DNA from 3 places in the Sedimentibacter sp. MB35-C1 genome. Region 1 is predicted to be linked to each of the others. Evidence: riboswitches for the same ligand, from Rfam matches in the RefSeq annotation. Region 1 holds a riboswitch; each other region holds the start of a gene.

Region 1 (7,545 bases):
GCCGTATATGTTACACTTCCTGTTACAGTATCCGTTACTTCCGGACTCCATTCTGTAAATGTATATCCTGGATTTCCTGTAATCTCACCTTCAAATTCAGGTGTGTCAGTTCCATATACTAAATCTGGAGTTGATTGTACTTCAAATGTTCCTTGGGTTCCAGGATCATATGTTACTGTGTACTTATCCTGGCTCCACTGTGCCGTATATGTTACACTTCCTGTTACAGTATCCGTTACTTCCGGACTCCATTCTGTAAATGTATATCCTGGATTTCCTGTAATCTCACCTTCAAATTCAGGTGTGTCAGTTCCATATACTAAATCTGGAGTTGATTGTGCTTCAAATGTTCCCTGGGTTCCAGGATCATATGTTACTGTGTACTTATCCTGGCTCCACTGTGCCGTATATGTTACACTTCCTGTTACAGTTGCCAATACTTCCGGACTCCATCCTGTAAATGTATATCCTGGATTTCCTGTAGTCTCACCTTCAAATTCAGGTGTGGCAGTTCCATATACTAAATCTGGAGTCGATTGTATTTCAAATGTTCCCTGGGTTCCAGGCTCATATGCTACTGTGTACTTATCCTGGCTCCACTGTGCCGTATATGTTACACTTCCTGTTACAGTATCCGTTACTTCCGGACTCCATTCTGTAAATGTATATCCTGGATTTCCTGTAATCTCACCTTCAAATTCAGGTGTGTCAGTTCCATATACTAAATCTGGAGTTGATTGTGCTTCAAATGTTCCCTGGGTTCCAGGATCATATGTTACTGTGTACTTATCCTGGCTCCACTGTGCCGTATATGTTACACTTCCTGTTACAGTTGCCAATACTTCCGGACTCCATCCTGTAAATGTATATCCTGGATTTCCTGTAGTCTCACCTTCAAATTCAGGTGTGGCAGTTCCATATACTAAATCTGGAGTCGATTGTATTTCAAATGTTCCCTGGGTTCCAGGCTCATAGTTTACTGTGTACTTTCCAACCTCATACCCAAAATACACAGTATGGTTTTGTTTTACAGCATTAATAACAACATTTGATGGATCTTCATTTCCACCATGGTTACTTGACTCTTGCAAATATTCATACCCTAGCAATTCAGTACTGCCAGACAAATAATCCTTGCTGATACTATATGAACCAAATGGCAAAATTTCACTGCCATTATCAGAATATTTCTTCTCATATAGTTTTTCTGCTAAATCAGGTCTGCTAGCTATTGATCCGCTTACTGTAATAGGGTTACCATCTTCATCTACTAAATATGCTATTATCTTTATACTTCCTGTATCACCAACCGACACTTCCGGAACTTCAAAATCATTATTTGCACTATCACCATTTGCATTTGTATAAGTTATGGTTGTTGTATCGTTAGTAGGATAATACGTATCCGGTAATGCTTCGGGTTTGATATCAACATAATAGCTCATAGTTACAGGGGAACCTTCTGCAATGTTACCAACATTCCATGTAATTGTATTAGGCTGTGTAGTCGTAATACTCGTAATAGTTCCTTGCGATATAACTACATCAGCAGTATCAGCTTCAGGCGTTCCTAGAACCGCCCATGTTGGAGGATTAGATTTTTTAAGATCAAACATATCTCCCATAGGATCTACTATAACTGCATCTGATGCGGCATAAGCTATGCTTCCAGCAATTTCTCCAAAAACTTGATTTAAATCTTGAGTACTTGCAGTATATGCTTTATCAGGGCTAGCTATGGAGTTTAATACGGCATTTCCTGAATTACCTGCATCCAAGCCAATCGTGTAGATAATTTGGCCTTTATCCTTAGCAATTTTTGCTTCAGAAATTGCGGCATTTCCTGAATTGTGATAATAACTGTTATAGTTTTTTAGATATGGATTGTCACGCGAGCCGTTTCCTCCTACTATTGATATATATACATCTTCTAAATACTCTCTCAGATTATTTCCTGTCCCTTCAAAATTATCATAGTCAAAATCTTCATATGAGGTATTAGTTGGATTTTCATAAGCTGTATAAACATCTCTGTACCAGTCACCATTATCCTTATATCTCCAACTTTGATCATCTCCACCAGGGTAGCGTAAAGTATATTTTGTATCATCTGCCATGGCATATCCATACGTAGGCTGACCATCACTTAGAAGTACAATATTTTTACTCTCAGCAACACTACTATCTAGCATTTCTTCTGCCCTTTTCAGAGCCGCTTGTGTAAATGTGCCTCCAAACGGTACTATTGTACCACTATCATTGCCTCCATCAAGATAACTTAATAATGTATCTTTCTCTGAAGAGTCAACAAATCCTGAATGCTCTGTAATTCTATTTGATGATTGTCCGTCATAGCTGTAATCACTGGAAAATGATATTAAGGCAATTCTTGTTCCAGTGTCATTTTCATCTGACAATAATGAATTAATGAAAGATTTTGCCGCGTTTTTAGCTGCCAACATTTTATCATCACTTTTCATGCTCCCGGATCTGTCAATAACTAAGACTATATCAGAAGAGGTTTCAAGATTAATACCTTCTACGGTAAGATCAATCTTCCACCTTCCATCATCGACCTTAGTTTCTGACTTTGTTAAATTTATAGAGCCCGGTTGATCCCAAGGAATATTTCCATTCTCATCCGTTTCAGCAGCACTCACCAAATTTTCCGGCATTCCCGGCATCAACATCAGCAATGCAATTGTAAAACATAAAATTTTCTTAAACAGGTTTTTTTTCATGATTCGTCCTCCTTTCTTTAGAATTTTTGTTTCTTTATTTCTTTTTTTGTCCGAGTTATTAATAACCATTTGATATGTATCACCCCCTTCCCTATATAGTTACTAATTTTTAATTTCATGGGTTTATATAGAAACAACCAGCCCCTTGAAAAAAGGCAGTTGAGTTCTAGCTCAATAAGTTTGTACTTAATAATTAAAAAAGCTGCAAAATAATTCAATATTTTGCAGCTGAACGGTCATGGCAGTACCCTGCTTTAGACTTCATGGCTTTGCGTCCCAACCTTTCGGCAGGTTTGCCTATATGTAATTTTAGTTATATGTTATATACTTATACCACCAGAATAACACTGTAAACACATTTTTGATTAAACAACTCTTTTTTCTTTTTCGATAAGCCGTATAAACAAATCGGCTATATACGGATCAAATTGCTTTCCTGATTGCTCTCTTATTTCATTGAGTGCTTCTTCTTTGGTCATTATATTTTTGTATGGCCTTTCATTAACCATAACATCATATGCGTCTGCAATTGCAAATATTCTTGCAACTATGGGAATACTGTCCTTTTTTAATAATCCGGGGTACCCTTTGCCATCCCAGTGCTCGTGATGTATGAGAATCAATTCATCTATTGAATTTACATCTCTGAACTCTTTTGCAATATAGTATCCTATTTCACTGTGACGCTTAACATCTTCCCACTCTTCACCGTTCAATGCTCCTTCTTTTTGAAGAATAGTCTTCGAAATGCCTATTTTGCCTATATCATGAAACTCGCACAAAAGTCTGAGTTCTTCTTTTTCGTAAATTGACAGCTTCAATTCTTCAGCCACCATCATAGTAAGATACTTAAGACGCTCGTAATGAGATTTTGTTTCATATGTAATTATTTCAAGCCTGCTTTTAAGAAAACTAATCATAGCTGTTTTTGCTTCCTTGCTTTCTTTAAGCTTCTTGAAATACATCCTGTCCTCTGCCTTTTTTAACACCTTCTTAATGTCTTCATTTTTATCCGTCTTTGTTGCGGCTCCCATACTTATACTTATTTTTATGTAGTCCAAAGAGCTGCTTTCGCACTTACTCTTAATTCGGTCAATAATGTCATGAGCAACTTCTTCTTCTGTTTTAGGAAGAAAAATAATGAACTCATCTCCTCCAACTCTGCTTATAATATCTTCATCTCTTAAAGAGTCTTTCATTATTTCAGCAGATTTTATTAAAGCTCTGTCTCCCATACTATGTCCGAATGCATCATTAATCAGCTTTAGACCATTTATATCTGCCATAATTATACTAATAGGCAACTGTCTTTTTGTGTCTAATCTTGAAAGTTCTTCCTCAAAAAAGTTCTTATTATATAACCCCGTTAGTTTATCTCTATAATACTGTCTTGCCTTATTTTTCAAATCAGTTATTTCATTCTCGATGCCATCAGACACTAATTCTTTTTCTGAGCAATTTTTAATATCAGTAACATCAGCATAGTATGCTACAACTAAGTCTTCGTCATTGCCCTTGTCTGTAAATATGTTAATTAAATACCAGCGGTTCAGTTCATCAATATACATATCGAATTTTAGTGTTTTGTTAGGAAGCATACTAAAGTAGACCTCTTTAAGATACAGCTTATCGGAGTAATCTACAACTATGTCAGAAAATTTTTTGCCAAGAAGTCTTCTGGGTTCAATTTTGACAGCATCGTAAAATGCATCACTGATATATTGCAACACATAATCGATAAAATTGCCTTCTTTATTGTATATTACTTTAAACTTCAAATAAAAATCTGTTGAAGGATACTCCACATCCGCACTCCTTTCGGTTATTACAAACAACTAAGTATTCACATTATAAATTACATGAATTACATTTGCATTTTTTAAAGATTACATTTTAATTTCATTTCAATTACATTTTAGGCACAAAAAAACTTTTCACAAATTATGAAAAGCTCTCGTTTATAGTATGGATAAATTTATATAACAAATTGATGTAGGCATGATGTTTTCTATTAATTGTGCATGTTTTGCATGAATATATCACAACTTATTAGTAAAAGATAAGTTGTTATAAGTATTAATTGCTCTTGCATGGTTATCAAATACTTACATCTGCTTCATTTTCTCCGAAAACACAGGTTGAAAATCTATATCAATGTCATGTAAACTTAGCTTCGTATAGTCCTTTAAATTATTATAAATCCTCTGCTCAATTATTCTTGTACCATCTGATCTGACATTGTGGAGCATGATAAGTATTTGATTTTTATTCCAAAACGTAAACACATCGCCTTTTCTTAGAGAGTTTCTTAAAAGCTCAGACAATTCTCTCATATGAATATTCCTATATCGATTAACATCAATTATACATAAATAATCGTTTTCATTATTTCTTATAGACTTTCTTTTCTGCAAACTGTATAAAAACTTAAATGATTCAATATTACATTGCATTGCACCTAATAAATTTTGATCTTCCAAGTCTTTTCCTAAGCTGTTAATATCAGCGCGGTTTTCTCTGCCGGAATAATTTTGTATTTTTCCCTGCATTTCCACAAAGTGATCCGAGGGCTTTGCATCCAATTCTTTTTTTATGAGGTTTAATGAATACTCATAGTGATTATATGCATTTTTTTGCTGTCCCTGTGCAAGCATTGCTTCCATTAAGCTTATATGTATATTCTCCTCGTAAGGTTCAACAAGAATAGCTTCTTCGCATAATGTAGTGATTTTTTCATTATCATTTTTTTCTTTTAGCAAATCTATCAGCTTGTACAGTGTTTTTAAATAAAGGCGTTGGTAGTAGTTCCTTGTAGGCACAAGCCAGACTTCATATGCATTATCTGACAAGTACAGTCCACTATACATTGAAATTGCTTTTTCATATAATTCAACTGACCTGCTGGCATTAGATTCGTATTCATCATCAGCATGCTTAATAAGGCTTTCAAATTCTTCAATATCAATAACTGTCTCGTCTCCCACTTCCATGCAATAGTATCCGCTCGTGAAACTGATTGTCAAATAGCCTGTTTCCTTTGTCTCTTCAGGCAACATTAGCTTTATTGCTTTTCTCAGTCTGAATATTTGAGTCCGCAACATGTTTTTAGGGTCGTCAGATTCACTATCAAAAAATAAGTTATCAATAATTGTCTCGGGCAACAGTTTTTTATTTCTGAATGTGAGAAAATATTCAAATAATTTGTTCAGCTTGTAGGTACGGCTTGATTTCTTAAGAATAGATTTGCCATTCATTTTCAAATCAAACCCGCCCAATGTATTTACGCAAAGTTTCATATTGTTCCCCCATGTGCAACTTTTACATTTTATTCCATTATAAATGTTATTTTTATATTTTTCAACAAAAAAGATAAAATTTTAGGTATAATTTTTCTTATTACATTTTATTAATTCATTTACAAACAAGGACGGTTTTCCCGGCACAAGAATATTTAATTTCTTTTTAGCTCTTGTCATTGCAACATAAAATACACGCCGTTCCTCCTCCAGCATCTTTTCATATTCTTCAACCGGCATACTGCGTTTTTCGGAAGGAAATTCTCCTTCAATATTGTCAATTATATATACGATATCATATTCCAGCCCTTTTGCACTGTGGATTGTTGACAATGTAACGTTCGAGCCTTCATTTTCCGAAGCCTCTTTTATTACGCTCTGTAAATTATAGATTTTTTCTGTAAATTCTTTGATGTTTGAACAGTACGAGCCTATTTCTTCGAGTATTTCTATTATGTGCAGTGAATTTGCCATATTGTTTCTACCTTCATCCTGCATTCTTTCAATATATTTGATGTATTCTAGATCCAGCTTAATAAACCTTACAGCATCATCCGGCCTTAATTTATTTATATAGTTAATATCATTTTTAAATTGACTAATTTTATCGTATACATAATAATCAAAGTACTTGTAATTATCTAAAATATCAAACACAGTAAGATCGTCTCTGTCACTTTCCATAACAATTTTGCACATACCTTTTGTAAAATATGTATAACTCTTATAGTAAATTCTTGCAAAGGACTCTCTGTCCTTGGGATTAAGTGACAGTTTCAAAAATGCAATGATATCATGCAGCACAGGGCTGCTAAAAAATTTAGTTCTGTCTTCTTTTATATAAAAGTCCGTTTTACTTTCATTAAAATTAATAGCAAGAGTCATTGATGACATATTGTATCTATACAGTATTCCCACTGACTCGCTTTTCATCTCCGACAACTCATCTGCTATAAGCTTAGCCTGTTCTGCTCTCGAACTTACTTTTATAATATTTATTTCATTTATTCTCTCGTTGTTGGTATCTATAGTCTTCCTGTATCTTCCTTTGTTTTTTTCAATAAAGTTGCTGGCTCCTTCAACTATGTTTTTATCCGATCTGTAATTTTTATCCAGATAAAATATTTGACCATCCTTGTACATGTCTTTGAAATTAAGCATAAAATCAGGATAACTTCCTCTGAATGAATATATTGCCTGGTCGTCATCACCAACCATAAATAGGTTGTTATTTGAAATCAATTTTATGATTTCGTGCTGAATTTTGGAAGTATCCTGCATTTCATCTATCTGAATATACTGAAATGTATTTTTTATATATTCTCTGAAATATTCAGAGTTCAAAATAATCTTGTACGCATACAGCAGCATGTCATCAAAATCAATCAACGCCTTTTTGGATTTATATGTTTTGTACGCTTCGTAAATTTTATCAAAACCTTTTATTTCTATTCCATAATCCTTGTGCTCAGCAGGATTAATCATCATGTTATCCACATAACTTATTG
Region 2 (7,545 bases), 1.5 Mb from region 1:
TTCACCCATCTTAGTGGACATATTGCTAAACAGCATATCCGCAACGTCCTTGTTCGAGCCTTTAATTGCATAAACAAGGTCTTTTGAGTCCACCTCTCTGAGAAATCTTTGAATACTCATTGAATCCATAGTAACAATATCTTCAAATACAAACATACGCATTCTGATTTCATCAGCAAGTTTTGCATCTTTTTTACTTAATTCATCGAAAATGTATTTTTCATTTCCTCTGTCCATATTATTCATAACATCCGCAACATAGTTAACCCCGCCAATTTCTGTAAAGTCAACGGATATAATAGAGTTAAATTTCTTCTCCAGTTCTTGCTCAACATACTTAATAATTTCGGGAGATGTTCGGTCCATCTTTGCTATTCTCTCTACTACGTCAATCCTCTTTTCCTTTGAAAGCTCCGATATTACAGCAGATGCTTGATCTGCTCTTGCGTATGACAATATAAGGGCTATTGTCTGTGGATGTTCATTTTGTATAATAGCCAATAGATTCTTATAGTCAGCTTTTCTTAAAAAGTCAAAGCTCTTGGATCTCAGTGTTTTGGTTACTCTTTCTAAAAGACTTGCAGCTGTTTGAGAACCGAATGCTTTCTCAAGCACGTTTTTCGCATATTCCAGTCCGCCCTCAGTTATAACCTTTTGAGTCAAGCATAAGTCATAAAAATCTTTTAGAGTTTCCTCCATTGTTTGGGAATCTAAATGCTGCAATCTGGATATTTCATATGTAAGTTGTTCAATTTCATCTTCTTTTAAATATTTGTATATCTTTGAAGCATCGTCAGCACCGAGTGAAATAATAATCGCCGCAGATTTTTGTCTGCCTGTTAACTTTGTTGATGCCATTAATCATCTTCCCCCTTAAGCCATGTTCTGATAAGCTGCGCCGCTATTTCAGGATTAGAATTTGTAAATTCCTTAAGCTGCTTTTTAATTACCTGCTCAGGTGTTTCCTGAAGTTTTATTTCATCCTGTATATCAGCCCACGAATAATCTGTTGCTGCTGCTTCAGCTTCAGCTCCTTCCTGACTTTTCTTAGCCTTTTTTCTCTTTCTCAAGATTAAAGTCAATATAAGCGAGAAAATTGCTATCACAGCCAGCGCTATTCCGCCATAGATAAGTATATCTCTCAGCTGTAATCCTCTTGGTTCACCTGGCTCAGCAGTTACAGGAACCACAGGTGCCTCTGGATCATAAAACATCATATTGTGCAGTGAAATATCCTCTGTACCTACTCCTGCGGCAAAGGCAATAAGTTCTTTAACTTCATCTATCTCTTCTTCTCTGATGCTTGCTTTATTAATTACTGCAGCAACTGTAAGCTGCTCAATTTTTCCGGGGTTATGCTCTATTTGCTCTTTTAACTGGCTCACCAAATAATTAATTGAATTGGAATCCTTGAAATATATGTTTTCGCCTTCAATTACTACTCCAGGGTACGTTGGAACTTCAGCGTTTGTTTCTGTTCCTGCCATTCCCCCTACAGTCTCGCCAGGTCCTGAAACTTCCCTGTCACTTTTCGTCTCACCAGGAACTCCCAGATTTGTCTGTTCATCTGGCAAGTATTGCAATAGTTCGCTTATCTTTTTATCAAAATTAATAGTGCACTTCGCAGATACTTTTACATTATCCGGGCCATAGATTCTTGCCAGGAACTCTGTGACATTTTTTTCTGTTTCTTTTTCAAATTCCTTCTCGATTTCAAGCTTTAGCTTTATAGTATTTGTCTGACTCATCTCACTGCTTACTACAAGGCTGTTTCCTTCGGTATCAATAATTGCTACATTTTCTTCTTTTAACCCTTCCACACTTTTAACTATAAGCTGCATAATGCCATTTGTCTGAGACTGCGACAATGAATGGCCGGTAGAAAGATTTATTTTTACCGATGCTGAAGATTCTTCTTTTTTTGTCTCCCACGCAAAATTTCCATTTTCAGGTATATTTACGGTAACTATTGCTTCCTCTACTCCGTCTATGGTTTCTATGGAAGCTTGAAGTCTTTCCTGCAATTGAAAAACTTCATATTTTCTCTTTTCATAATCTGTAGTCATGAAATCTATGTTTTGAGTAAACACATCATAATTTGCTCCGGTACGCGGATGACCTGATTGTGCTAACTGCATTCTCAGGCTGTTTTCTTTATCTTCGGGTATAAGAATAGTTCCGTCATTTTCATATTTATAATCAACATTATTTTCTTGTAACTGCTTCATTACTTCTGCAGTTTCCTGTTCATCTATATCGCTGAAAAGAACTACATAACCTTTATTGTTTAGAACAATAGTTATTACTAGTGCCCCTGCTACTAATCCAATAAGTCCGCCGATTATTAACTTCTTTATCTTGCCACTGAGTTTTCCCCAAAACTCTGTTGTGTTTTTCCAAATGTTCCTAAATTGTTCTGCCATTTGTAGCTCCTAAATTAGTTATGGAATCAAGCTATACTCCCATACGCATTATTTCATTGTAAGCATCTAAGGCTTTATTTCTGAGCTGCACCACCAAATCCAGCGATATTTCAGCTTTTTGTGCATTAATCATCATGCTGTGTAAATCATCACTTTCACCGACGCTCAGCCTGTATATGTCTTCCTCAACCTTAGCCTCTGACTCCACGTAATTCTCAAGCGCATTGCTAAATATGGATTTGAATGAGGTTTCACCTTTTTTGTTGTCTTGTTTTATTTGTTCACCTGGCTGCTTTATTACCTGAATAGGCTTTATTGGTTCTATAAACATTTCTACCTCCCTATTTCCAGAGCTTTAACCGCCAGTTGTTTCATAGAATTCAATGCAGTTATATTTGCCTGATATGCTCTGTAAGCTTCCATCATATCCACCGTTTCTTTCAACGAATCAACATTAGGCATGCTTACATATCCATTTTCATCTGCATCCGGATGCTCCGGGTTATAAACCAGCTTAAACTCGCTTTGATCTTCAACTATTTCTGTTACTTCAACATTACCGGCTTCATATTCATCTAAATTGTGGATTAACATATTTTTGAAATTAGAAGTTGATGAGAGTACCGCTATTTTTCTTCTGTACGGACCGCCTTCCTCTGTCCTAGTTGTATCAATGTTTGCTATATTTTCTGATATGATGTCCATTCTCAATCTTTGGGCAGTAAGACCTGCACCACTGATATTAAGCGATCTTAAAAACGACATGAATTACCTCCTTTTATTTTTTACCTTCAGAAATTACCGACTTGAGCTTTGAAAAATATGAATTCATTTCTGCTACATTGTACATATATTGAATCTGTGTTTTTGCAAGTTGAAGATTTTCCTTATCCAAATCTACGTTATTTCCATCCAGCCTCAATGATAAATTTTCATTCTCATCAATCAAAATACTGCTGGAATTTATTTGATTATTAATTTGTGATTTTGTTTTTCCGTCTATATTTTCCAAGTTAGATCTCAGCAAATTTTCAAATTCTACGTACTTGCTTTTATATCCAGGAGTAGAATAATTCGCTATGTTTTCCATAGTGATTTGCTGCCTGAGCCAAAGCCCGTTTAGACTCTTATTCAATAGATTTAAATTATTGCTTTCACTTATATTCATGGTAACCTTCCCCTTACTAAAATTATCACTAAAAATGAGTACAAAAAATATAATTTATTAGTTTTTGCACAGCTGCATAATAAATTATATATATATTCTTTAGATATATAATCAGTATTGGCAACTGGCAACCGTAGATTGCTCCTTAGGTCCTATAGTTTTGTGTCACTGTCTTTCGGCAGTTTTACCTTTTTCAATTCTTAATTTTTTTTTAATAATATTTTAATATGGTTATTATATGATAAAATGCTACAAAATGCAAGCTTTTTTGACATTGCATAATATTCAGTCTATTGATTATTTTTTATTTTATATTTTTCTATTTTTGTATATATATGTAATTTTCTATATCCTGCTTTGCAGCGCAAATACCTGAAATTTTACAAACAACAAAAAAACATACGCGAATATCTATTCATACGCGTATGTTTTTATTAATTTATATTATAAAAACATATACAAAAATAAATAATTTAGAAGAAATTTTTCTAAACTTTTTATTAATTTTTTACAAAAATTTACTTATTTATGTTCTTTTAAATGCTTTTTTATATCGCTCAGCTTTGTTTTGCTGACTTTCTCAGAAGCTGTAATATTAAACTTACATGTTTCAGCTAATTCTTTTCTTGTGATTGTTATTTCTTTAGGAGCATCAATAGCAATCTTTACTTTATCCTGAGAAATTTCAGAAATAATAATTTCTATATCTTCTCCGATAAGTATTGATTCTGAGACTTTTCTTTTTATAACTAGCATTTTCTCTCCTCCCCAGCTACTATTATATTGTATCTGAGAGGATATGAATTTTGCAATATTACCTGTTTAGCTCTTCTAGTCTCAGGATTAACCGCAATCGGACTTTTCAAGTTGACAACTGAATCCTCAACGTTCTCTTTTATAATTGCAATTATCAAAAATTTAAGATCCGCCTCACTTTTAACTTCCAATTCCTTTAAGTCTTCTTCATTTACTATTGGCTCATAGTTTCTGATAACAGCATATGGATCTACAAGCACAAATGACAAATCTGTATTGTCAATTGCCTGCAAAAACATAAAATCGTCTTCAGGATCATCTTTTAATATTACATAATCATTATATTTTTCAAATCCATACATGCCGCATACAAACCTTATAACATCATTTTCTTCAACCGCAATTTCTCCGAAATCTCTTGTGTTTATATATTTTTTAGGCAAATGTATCTATCTCCTTATGATTAGGATTCGCACTTGGCGGCACAAAAATAGGGGTACCTATATAATTAATTTCTACTTTTGGATATTCTTTAATAGTAAATTCTATGCTTCCGGGAATAAAATTTATAACAGGTCTTTCAATATTCCAATCAAAATCAAGCTTATCCATTTCAAAATTCATAGAAATTCCTCCAATATCCCATGAGATATCAGGGCCTGTGTTTGGAATAAATCCAAGGTTAAACTCCACATCGCTGAAGAATTTTTTCATGGCAATTTCGGCTATGGGATTATCTTTAATGTTGATATCCAACATAAGATTTCCATCTCTCGCATATGTGGCAGTAGCTTCGTATGCAGCATGAACACCATTTTTAGCAAAATCTTCTACTGAACGCATTGCACTTTTGATGCCTGCCGAATACCTTGCTTCAACTGTATCGATATTAAGCCTTGTCGGCTTCATCTCCATTTGAAGCCCGCCTTCATCCCTTTTCAATTCAAATGTAGCACTGGCATTTGCAATTTCATAGCGCGCTCGATTTATTTTAAATTCTATAGACATTGGTATAGCTTTAATTTCCAACAGCGGTTCTATCATTTCAAACACTCCTTGCTAATTCATAAAATCTATAAAGCTGTTTTGAAGAATTTTATTACCCATTGACAATGCTGCGTTGTATGAATATTCCTGCATTTTAAAATCCATTATTGCTTCTGCAGAATCAACATACTCCACATCAAGTATTTTATCATTAAGATTATATTGGGCATCCTCATTTCTTAACTTTAAAAAATCAAGATAATTTGTCTTAGCCCCTATATCTGTAATACCCACCAGCACCTGTTTTTTTTGTTCTTCATATTTTTCTATATATGGAGTGATGTTATCTAATGAAAAATCCGGATTATTAAGCTCATCCTTTATTTTTCCTATTAATGTATACAAATTGTTCGGTGTTCCGTCTGTTTCTCCAAACCCCATAAAACTTATACCTGACATGGACATATTAAAAACAGTATCAGTGTTTAAATTTCCCGAACTGTCAAATGTCATTCCCAATCCCAAATCTACGTTTATGGTTTCATTTTTAAGTTCTTCTAAATCTACCAGATTCCCGTCCTCATCTTCTAGTGTGTTAACATTTACACCTTTGAAATATAGTTCTCCGTTCTTCACAGTGAAAGGCAGTTCATCCTTGCTTGTGCCTCCAAAAACATACCTATCCTCAAATTTTGCATTAAGCGAGGTTACTATTGAATCCTGAAGATTTTCAAGTTCTTTCGCAACAACCTCTCTATCCTCGGAACCCATCGTTCCCGTTATTCCCTTTAAATAAGATGTATATACTCTTTCCACATTATTACTTATTTCAGTTAAATTTGTTTCAGCCATAGTTAGAAATGAATCAACATCGCTTATATTCGTATCATAGATTTCAGTTGATCTGTACTCTCTTCTCAACTTATACGCTTTGATAGCAGAAACAGGATCTTCAGAGCCTCTAAAGAATTTCCTGCCAGTCGAAACTTTTTCATTTAAGTAATTCATTTCATAAGCAGATTTACCCAAATTTCTTATATACTTACTTGACATCATACCAGTGGTTATTCTCATAATATCCCTCCTATACTCCCATTCTGTTAATTAACGTATCCAGCATATCATCTAAAGTTGTCATCAAGCGCGCAGCTGCATTATACGATTTACTGTATTGCAGCAGGTTTACTCCTTCTTCGTTCAAATCTACAGAAGATATGCTGCTGCGTGCAAAGTCTAACTGATATTGTGAATCAAAATATGTTTCATATGAAGTTTTTACGTCTTTTAACTGTAAATTCAATCTAGTTGTCGTAAATGACAAAAACTCCTGAAATGTTCCGTTAAATATTGAATCACCTTCATCTATTGTTCCGTCATCATTTATATCAACATTCGGCACATAGTCTTCGTCGGTTTGAAAGCTATTGATCATTCTCAATATATTGTCCGTGGCTCCTGCATTATCTCCTTCTGAAGTACTCGTGGTGTTGACTATATATGAACCTGAGGAATTCAGCCAGTCATCACTTATCTTTATGTTTCCCGCAGTAATATCTCCACCACCTCTGGAAGCAAACAAATCATTGGGCCCATCGGTTGTTTCGTTTAAAGCATTCATATTTTCAGCAAATTTATTTGCAAGCATGTCCAGCATATTTTTATAATATTGAATTCCGTTTACATCAGAATTTTGATATGTATCCGCTGATGTTGAGAAACTGCCCTTTCCATTAAGAAATTTTAAATAACCGTCCAGCTGTCCTCCGTTTATGGAAGATGTAATATCATTTTCTGTTCCAGAAGAATCTTTTTTGTATATTAGAATTTCATTGTTTGCATTTGCTTCGGCTTTTATTTCGTAAGACTCATTTCTGTTTACAATTTCTTCGGACGTACCTCTGAGCCTTATAACCATCTCATCTATAGTTTTACCTCCGCCTATATCAAGCGGTACATAATCCACTTCTATATCCAGATAATTTGACAACTCATCAATCAGCATATTCCTTTCATCATTCAGTTCAAGTGCCGGATTTCCGCTGATGTTATCAGCTTTTATCTGTTCATTAAGCTTAACAATGTTTTCAGTCAGCTGATTAATTTTTACAATCGCACCGTCTTGCAAATAGTTTGTTTGCTGGTTGGTAATAGTATCTATCTGTTCAGAATAATTATTAAACATCTGAGTGAGCATCTGAGCAGAACTGCGAA
Region 3 (7,545 bases), 1.6 Mb from region 1:
CTTTTACATTACCAGTAAATGATAAGTAAAACGGCTGCACATGAGTATATTCGGCTTGAACTGCTAATGCCGTGACTATTGATATGCACAGTATCACCGATGTTATAGTGATTAATTTTATCCATTTTTTCATAAAAACCTCCCTGATAAATTAAAATGTATACTATATAGACGGGCCCACATAAAAAAAGTTCCTTCATGCAAAGTATTTATTTCTTAAGAGGAACAAGAAGTAAATAATTAAATAAAATAATATAATAAATATATTTCGGAGGTTAACATGGACAAAAAAACATATGAAGGATTTCAATTTCCTATTTATGACGACTCAAATTTTATAGCAGCTCAGAGGCAGAGAAATGCACAAGACATAGTAAGAAGGTTTAGGATTCAGAATGATGAAATATACAGAGAATTGGAGAGTAATGGATTAAACAGCAGTAGGGTTGATTACTTATTGCTTTTCTTAGTTTCATTTTTGATAGGTCAGACAGATGTGAACAGATCACCGGCACAGATATACAATCAGTTTAAAAGCAGGTATCCTTTGCTTGGTCTTATGATCAGACAATATAATATACCGAGAGATCTAGCTGACAGATATATGCTGAGAATTATTGAGATGCTGCTGCTTTTAATTAGGGATACACAGCCTGTATCTGAGCCTGCACCCGGAAGTGGATGGTCGCGATGGCAGAATCTTGGGGGTATGTTGACTACATCTCCTGCCGCATCTTCGTGGGGACCAGGACGCATTGATGTTTTTGCAGGAGGAACGGATGATGCTATGTGGCATAAATGGTGGGACGGAACGCGATGGACGGATTGGGAGAATTTAGGGGGAGTGGTGACATCAGCACCAGCAGCAATATCATGGGGGCCTAATCGCATAGATACTTTTGTAAGAGGAACGGACAATGCTATGTGGCATAAATGGTGGGACGGAAGGCAGTGGAGCAATTGGGAGAGTTTAGGAGGGATACTAACATCAGCACCTGCTTCCTCATCATGGGGACCAAATCGAATAGATACTTTTGCAAGAGGAAATGATAATGCCATGTGGCATAAATGGTGGGACGGAATAAGATGGAGCGATTGGGAAAATCTTGGCGGAATCCTCACGTCGGCACCAGCAGCGATATCATGGGAACCAAATCGAATAGACATATTTGCTCGGGGGGCTAATAGCGATTTAATTCATAAATGGTGGGACGGAAGGCGATGGAATGATTGGGAAAGTCTAGGAGGAATACTAACTTCCGGACCTTCCGTATCTTCGCGCAGGCCAAGACATATAGACGTATTTGCGGGGGGAAGAAACAACAGATTATTTAGAAAAAGTTGGAATGGTTCTCAGTGGAATGAATGGCAGGACATGGGTGGGAATATAAATTCAGAGCCGGCGTCAGTTTCGTGGGGAACAAATAGAACGGATGTGTTTGCAAGGGGCCAAAACGAAAATCTTATTCATACATGGCAAGAATAATAAATAACCTGCCTCATTTGCGATATATTGCAAATGAGGCAGGTTTCTATTCAACTTTAAATCCTGTGTTTTCAATACATTGTTTAATTTTGCCAGCATCTGTGTTATCATCATATCCCACTTCTACAGAACTTCTGCCAATATCTATATTGACCATGCTGACTCCTTCAATATCTTCTAAGACATTCTTTAATTGAGTTTTCATGTTTTTATTCTGAAGTCTCGACACAGTGTAATGCACTTTATTCATGATCACCATTCCTTATAATAATATATAATTTAGTATTTACTGTATGGCTATTATTATTTTGGAAAAATTAAACAGAATTTATAGTTTTTTAGTTTAAACACGCTTTTAGTCCATTATTATAATCGTTATAGGAGTGATTATATAATAAATTATAAAATGCCATCATCTTTTAAAATCATTTCAAGAGCAAAAACAACATCTTTGTCATAAAATTTTCCTATTAAACTTTTAAGCTCCTCAATTGCCTGGTTAGGCGGCATTCCGCTGCGGTATGATCTGTCAGATGTCATGGCATCATATGAATCTGCAACAGCAATTATTTTTGCTTCCATTCGTATCTCATTTTCTTTTAATTTATTTGGATAACCTGAACCGTCCAGCCTTTCGTGATGCTGCTCAACAATAGTTGCAACATCCTTTGAAAACTTTCCTTGCAAAAGTTCAGAGCTGTATGTGCTGTGTTTTTTTATATAATTAAATTCGTCATTGCTAAGCTTCGAAGGTTTATTTAGTATTTCATCCGGTATAAAGTATTTACCCACATCATGAAAAAGAGATGCAAGAGCTATTGTGTAATTAATTTCACCGGAAAGCCCTAGCTTGTCTGCAATTCTAACTGAATAATCTTGTACTCTGTTACTGTGCCTGTGAGTATATAGATCCTTTGCTTCAGATTTTTCCAATAAGTTTTTTAGGTCGTGGGTATATGCAGACAAAAGGTTGTAAACAGGCTGAGAAGTGATATATAGCATTTTGGTATCAGTGATTGTTCGGAAAGGAACAGTTTCTTTTATATTTTGGACATAAAAATAATCACCCTTTTGCATTTTTATGCTTTCGCCTCCGGTACCTATAACTATTGAACCTTCAATAATATAATAAAATTCCATTAAATCTTTAAAGTTTCCAGGAGTAATACTGTTTGGGCGATCAGCCCTAAATTCATACAGCATTATCTCAAAATCATCTTTTTTAGCAAGCAGGTTCAGCGTTGAAGTTCCTATTATCTGATCAATGCATTTGCTATCTTTAAAAATATACAAGCCTTCCATGTAATTGCTCCCTTATCAATAGTGTTAATCTATTATATCACTATATGGAAAAAAGAAAATATTTAGTTATAATTAGCGCTTTGTCTCTCTACTATGTCTTCGGTTATGACTTTTGCAGTGCCTCAGTTACAAGACAATTCTCCTTTCCAAAAACGGCATCAGCCTGGGGGGTATGCGTTATTTTTTTGGCAGTAGATGTGATTCAAACCCTTCAACAGTAAATACTCATCAAAATGCATCTATATTAAATAGGTGATGTATTATGTTTTTTTGATTAAATAAATCGTATAATAATTATGTTATTAAAGCAAAAAATTTAGGAGAGATTCAATCTCTCCTAAATTTTTTTAATGAGCATAGCAAGGGTCGACTAATACTACTCTGTCATAAATCTGAACTTCAACGTATGTCTTTGTTAATACTACACCTTCTCTTGCAGCTTTTTTAATTAATAAGTCTACTTTCCTGCTGGTTTTCCTTAACAGGTTTTCAATAATTCTATCAATTGACCTGTTTAACTGCTGCTCGCTTTGATCTTTGAGAACCTCTTTTTCTGCTTTTTCCACAGCCTTATCGATCTCTTTGTAAATGTAGTTATTTGTCTCTTCAATCATAATTAAAAGTTCCTGGCTTATGTTCTGCTCTGATTTTTGATAGGCTTGTGCAACAGGGCCAAGTAAAGCAAGAATTCCAATCATGATGACCAAAAGAGAAGCTGTTTTCTTAATTCCTTTGTACATTTTGATATCCTCCTTTAACGTTCTTCAACCTATATGAAGGAAATAAAATAAAAAACTTCCTTTCGGTAGCTGGCTGCCAGTTTAAAGGCCCTATAGCTTTGCGCCGCTAATTTTCATTAGGTTTGCCATTATCGGTTGAAGTGAAAATATAAGTTTTATTTAATTTATTTTATCATATAGTCCTATATATTGCAATTAGTTTTAGGAAAATTTATAATAAGTATGAAAAATATGGATAGGGACAAGATGTTGACAATCACTTTTATATGTGCTAAGATAACATTCCTTTCACAAGGAAATGCGAAGTAAACAGAGAAATAAAAAAATAGTTGACAACATCACTTGGATGTGATAAACTGTTCAAGCTGTTAGGGTAACAGCGAAGAGAACCTAGACAATAAAACAGCATAAGAAACCTTTGAGAGTTCAAAGAAAAAAAGAACCAAAGTAAAGAAAGACAAAGATAAGCTAAGCGCTATCTTGAGTATGTCCTAACCCGATTTTATCGACCAAAAGGGAGAAAAAATCGATGGTAGGTCAACCGCAACGAATTCCTAATTTATGCGACGCAAGGAGCAAATAAATTAGTGAATGAGACTGCGACAGGAATATAAAACGAGAGTTTGATCCTGGCTCAGGACGAACGCTGGCGGCGTGCCTAACACATGCAAGTCGAACGAGATTTACTTTTTCACTGAGAACTCGAACATCTACAACAAGCACAAAAGTGCATAATATAATAAGATGTAGAAAAACAGCGAGTTGCACATTTGTGCTTCACGCTAAACCCAAGTGACAACACACTTGAAATTCGAGAGCTAAGTGAAAAGGTAAATCTAGTGGCGGACGGGTGAGTAACGCGTGAACAATCTGCCCTGTACAAAGGAATAGCCTCGGGAAACCGGGATTAAAACCATATAACACTTGATGACCGCATGGTCGATGAGTCAAATCGTTAGAGGTATAGGATGAGTTCGCGTCTGATTAGCTAGTTGGTGGGGTAAAGGCCTACCAAGGCGACGATCAGTAGCCGGCCTGAGAGGGTGAACGGCCACACTGGAACTGAGACACGGTCCAGACTCCTACGGGAGGCAGCAGTGGGGAATATTGCACAATGGGGGAAACCCTGATGCAGCGACGCCGCGTGAGTGAAGAAGGTTTTCGGATCGTAAAACTCTGTCCTTGGTGAAGAAAAAAATGACAGTAGCCAAGGAGGAAGCCCCGGCTAACTACGTGCCAGCAGCCGCGGTAATACGTAGGGGGCGAGCGTTGTCCGGATTTACTGGGCGTAAAGGGTGAGTAGGCGGTAGTATGTGTCAGATGTAAAAGGCTAAGGCTTAACCATAGTTAGCATTTGAAACTGTATTACTTGAGTGCAGGAGAGGTAAGCGGAATTCCTAGTGTAGCGGTGAAATGCGTAGATATTAGGAGGAACACCAGTGGCGAAGGCGGCTTACTGGACTGTAACTGACGCTGAGTCACGAAAGCGTGGGTAGCAAACAGGATTAGATACCCTGGTAGTCCACGCTGTAAACGATGAGTGCTAGGTGTTGGCCAGCGATGGTCAGTGCCGAAGTAAACACAATAAGCACTCCGCCTGGGGAGTACGGTCGCAAGACTGAAACTCAAAGGAATTGACGGGGACCCGCACAAGCAGCGGAGCATGTGGTTTAATTCGAAGCAACGCGAAGAACCTTACCAAGGCTTGACATCCCCTTGACCAGTGCAGAGATGTACTCTCTTCTTCGGAAGCAAGGGAGACAGGTGGTGCATGGTTGTCGTCAGCTCGTGTCGTGAGATGTTGGGTTAAGTCCCGCAACGAGCGCAACCCTTATCCTTAGTTGCCAGCAGGTAAAGCTGGGCACTCTAAAGAGACTGCCGATGATAAATCGGAGGAAGGTGGGGATGACGTCAAATCATCATGCCCCTTATGTCTTGGGCTACACACGTGCTACAATGGTCGGTACAAAGGGAAGCGAAAGAGCAATCTGGAGCAAATCCCAATAAACCGATCCCAGTTCGGATTGTAGGCTGCAACTCGCCTACATGAAGTCGGAGTTGCTAGTAATCGCGAATCAGAATGTCGCGGTGAATGCGTTCCCGGGTCTTGTACACACCGCCCGTCACACCATGGAAGTTGGTAATACCCGAAGTCGCTGAGCTAACCGCAAGGAGGCAGGCGCCGAAGGTAGGATCAATGACTGGGGTGAAGTCGTAACAAGGTAGCCGTATCGGAAGGTGCGGCTGGATCACCTCCTTTCTAAGGAGAACTAAAGGACTTATGCTGTTTTATTGCTTGCTTTAAACAAAAGTAAAGCAAGACTGAAGGATACAGTATAAAACCACAGAACTTTGAAAATTGCATAGGAAAAAAGAGAAGATGCCTTACCCAATTTTTTCGACCGTAGGAAGAAAAAAATTGAAGGTAAGACATTCGCAACGAATTCCCAATTTATGCGACCATAAGGAGCAAATAAATTGGAGAATGAAACTGCGAGACATTGAGAAAAGTTAAATTCAAATTTTAAATAATAAATACAATTTAACCAAAAAAAAATGTTATGAAGACATAACAATGACAAACAGGTCAAGATAGAAAGGGCTAAGGGCGAATGCCTTGGCACTGGGAGCCGAAGAAGGACGTGGCAAACTACGAAATGCTGCGGGGAGGCGTAAGCAGCCGATAATCCGCAGATATCCGAATGAGGAAACTCACATAAGGTAAACCTTATGTATCATACAGTGAATAAATAGCTGTATGAGGGGAACGAGGGGAACTGAAACATCTAAGTACCCTTAGGAAGAGAAAATAAAAAATGATTCCGTAAGTAGCGGCGAGCGAAAGCGGAAGAGCCCAAACCAAGTAGAAATACTTGGGGTTGAGGACATATCAAAGAGACAGAAAACTGTAGCCGAAGAGAGCTGGAAAGCTCCTCCAAAGAATGTGATAGACACGTAAGCAAAACAGTTTGAAGCGAGGATATGATCCAGAGTACCACGGGACACGAGGAATCTTGTGGGAAGCAGGGAGGACCACCTCCCAAGGCTAAATACTACCCAGTGACCGATAGAGAACAGTACCGTGAGGGAAAGGTGAAAAGAACCCCGGGAGGGGAGTGAAAAAGAACCTGAAACCCTGAGCCTAAAAACAGTGGAAGCACAAAAGTGTGACCGCGTACTTTTTGTAGAACGGGCCAACGAGTTACAATATGCAGCAAGGTTAATAACCAAAGGTTAGGAGCCGAAGAGAAATCGAGTCTGAAAAGGGCGAAAGTTGTATGTTGTAGACCCGAAACCGGGTGACCTATCCATGTGCAGGTTGAAGCTAGAGTAAAATCTGGTGGAGGACCGAACCCATTAGCGTTTAAAAGCTACGGGATGACGTGTGGATAGCGGTGAAATTCCAATCGAACCCGGAGATAGCTGGTTCTCCTCGAAATAGCTTTAGGGCTAGCCTCAAGTAAGTATAGTGGGGGTAGAGCACTGAATGGTCTAGGGGCGTTATACGTTACCAAAACCTATCAAACTCCGAATACCATATATATGTTGCTAGGGAGTCAGACTATGTGAGATAAGTTTCATAGTCAAAAGGGAAACAGCCCAGATCACCAACTAAGGTCCCAAAATATAGATTAAGTGGAAAAGGATGTAAAACTACACAGACAACCAGGATGTTGGCTTAGAAGCAGCCATTCATTAAAAGAGTGCGTAATAGCTCACTGGTCGAGTGGTTTTGCGCCGAAGATGTCCGGGGCTAAAATCTATTACCGAAGTTGTGGGATGTCGTAAAGCTCTTCATCTGTTCAATGAAACGATAACTGAGGACATCTCAGTTCAAAATCCTTCATTAATTAAAATAGATAAAAAGGAAGGATTTTTGAAAAGCTCTAACGGGGCTAAAATCAAAATTGAGCGAATGAAGAGATTTACGACATCGGTAGAGGAGCATTGTGTATGGATAGAAGCACTACCGAAAGGAGTCGTGGACTGTACAGAAGAGAGAATGTTGGCATGAGT

What was found. A riboswitch is a leader RNA that binds a small molecule or an ion and turns the genes downstream of it on or off. The one in region 1 is predicted to bind cyclic di-GMP.
Region 2: it holds a riboswitch for cyclic di-GMP, as region 1 does, so the genes downstream of both, flgB (flagellar basal body rod protein FlgB) here and RBQ61_RS13825 (Cna B-type domain-containing protein) in region 1, are expected to answer to the same signal.
Region 3: it holds a riboswitch for cyclic di-GMP, as region 1 does, so the genes downstream of both, RBQ61_RS05755 (hypothetical protein) here and RBQ61_RS13825 (Cna B-type domain-containing protein) in region 1, are expected to answer to the same signal.

Annotation. Positions count from the first base shown of each region.
Region 1 covers NZ_CP133188.1:2,846,793-2,854,337, forward strand. Annotated here, with positions in the region: gene RBQ61_RS13825 (Cna B-type domain-containing protein) at 1-2,741, opposite strand, end outside; cyclic di-GMP riboswitch class I at 2,962-3,049, opposite strand; gene RBQ61_RS13830 (HD-GYP domain-containing protein) at 3,107-4,546, opposite strand; gene RBQ61_RS13835 (bacterial transcriptional activator domain-containing protein) at 4,847-6,037, opposite strand; gene RBQ61_RS13840 (ATP-dependent helicase) at 6,119-7,545, opposite strand, start outside.
Region 2 covers NZ_CP133188.1:1,391,909-1,399,453, reverse strand. Annotated here, with positions in the region: gene fliG (flagellar motor switch protein FliG) at 1-858, opposite strand, end outside; gene fliF (flagellar basal-body MS-ring/collar protein FliF) at 858-2,423, opposite strand; gene fliE (flagellar hook-basal body complex protein FliE) at 2,455-2,754, opposite strand; gene flgC (flagellar basal body rod protein FlgC) at 2,757-3,188, opposite strand; gene flgB (flagellar basal body rod protein FlgB) at 3,202-3,591, opposite strand; cyclic di-GMP riboswitch class I at 3,708-3,790, opposite strand; gene RBQ61_RS06615 (carbon storage regulator) at 4,114-4,347, opposite strand; gene fliW (flagellar assembly protein FliW) at 4,341-4,790, opposite strand; gene RBQ61_RS06605 (DUF6470 family protein) at 4,783-5,391, opposite strand; gene RBQ61_RS06600 (hypothetical protein) at 5,407-6,408, opposite strand; gene flgK (flagellar hook-associated protein FlgK) at 6,419-7,545, opposite strand, start outside.
Region 3 covers NZ_CP133188.1:1,251,231-1,258,775, forward strand. Annotated here, with positions in the region: gene RBQ61_RS05735 (copper amine oxidase N-terminal domain-containing protein) at 1-133, opposite strand, end outside; gene RBQ61_RS05740 (sialidase) at 281-1,486, shown strand; gene RBQ61_RS05745 (heavy-metal-associated domain-containing protein) at 1,533-1,736, opposite strand; gene RBQ61_RS05750 (HD domain-containing phosphohydrolase) at 1,886-2,788, opposite strand; gene RBQ61_RS05755 (hypothetical protein) at 3,136-3,528, opposite strand; cyclic di-GMP riboswitch class I at 3,590-3,665, opposite strand; rRNA gene RBQ61_RS05760 (16S ribosomal RNA) at 4,140-5,788, shown strand; rRNA gene RBQ61_RS05765 (23S ribosomal RNA) at 6,114-7,545, shown strand, end outside.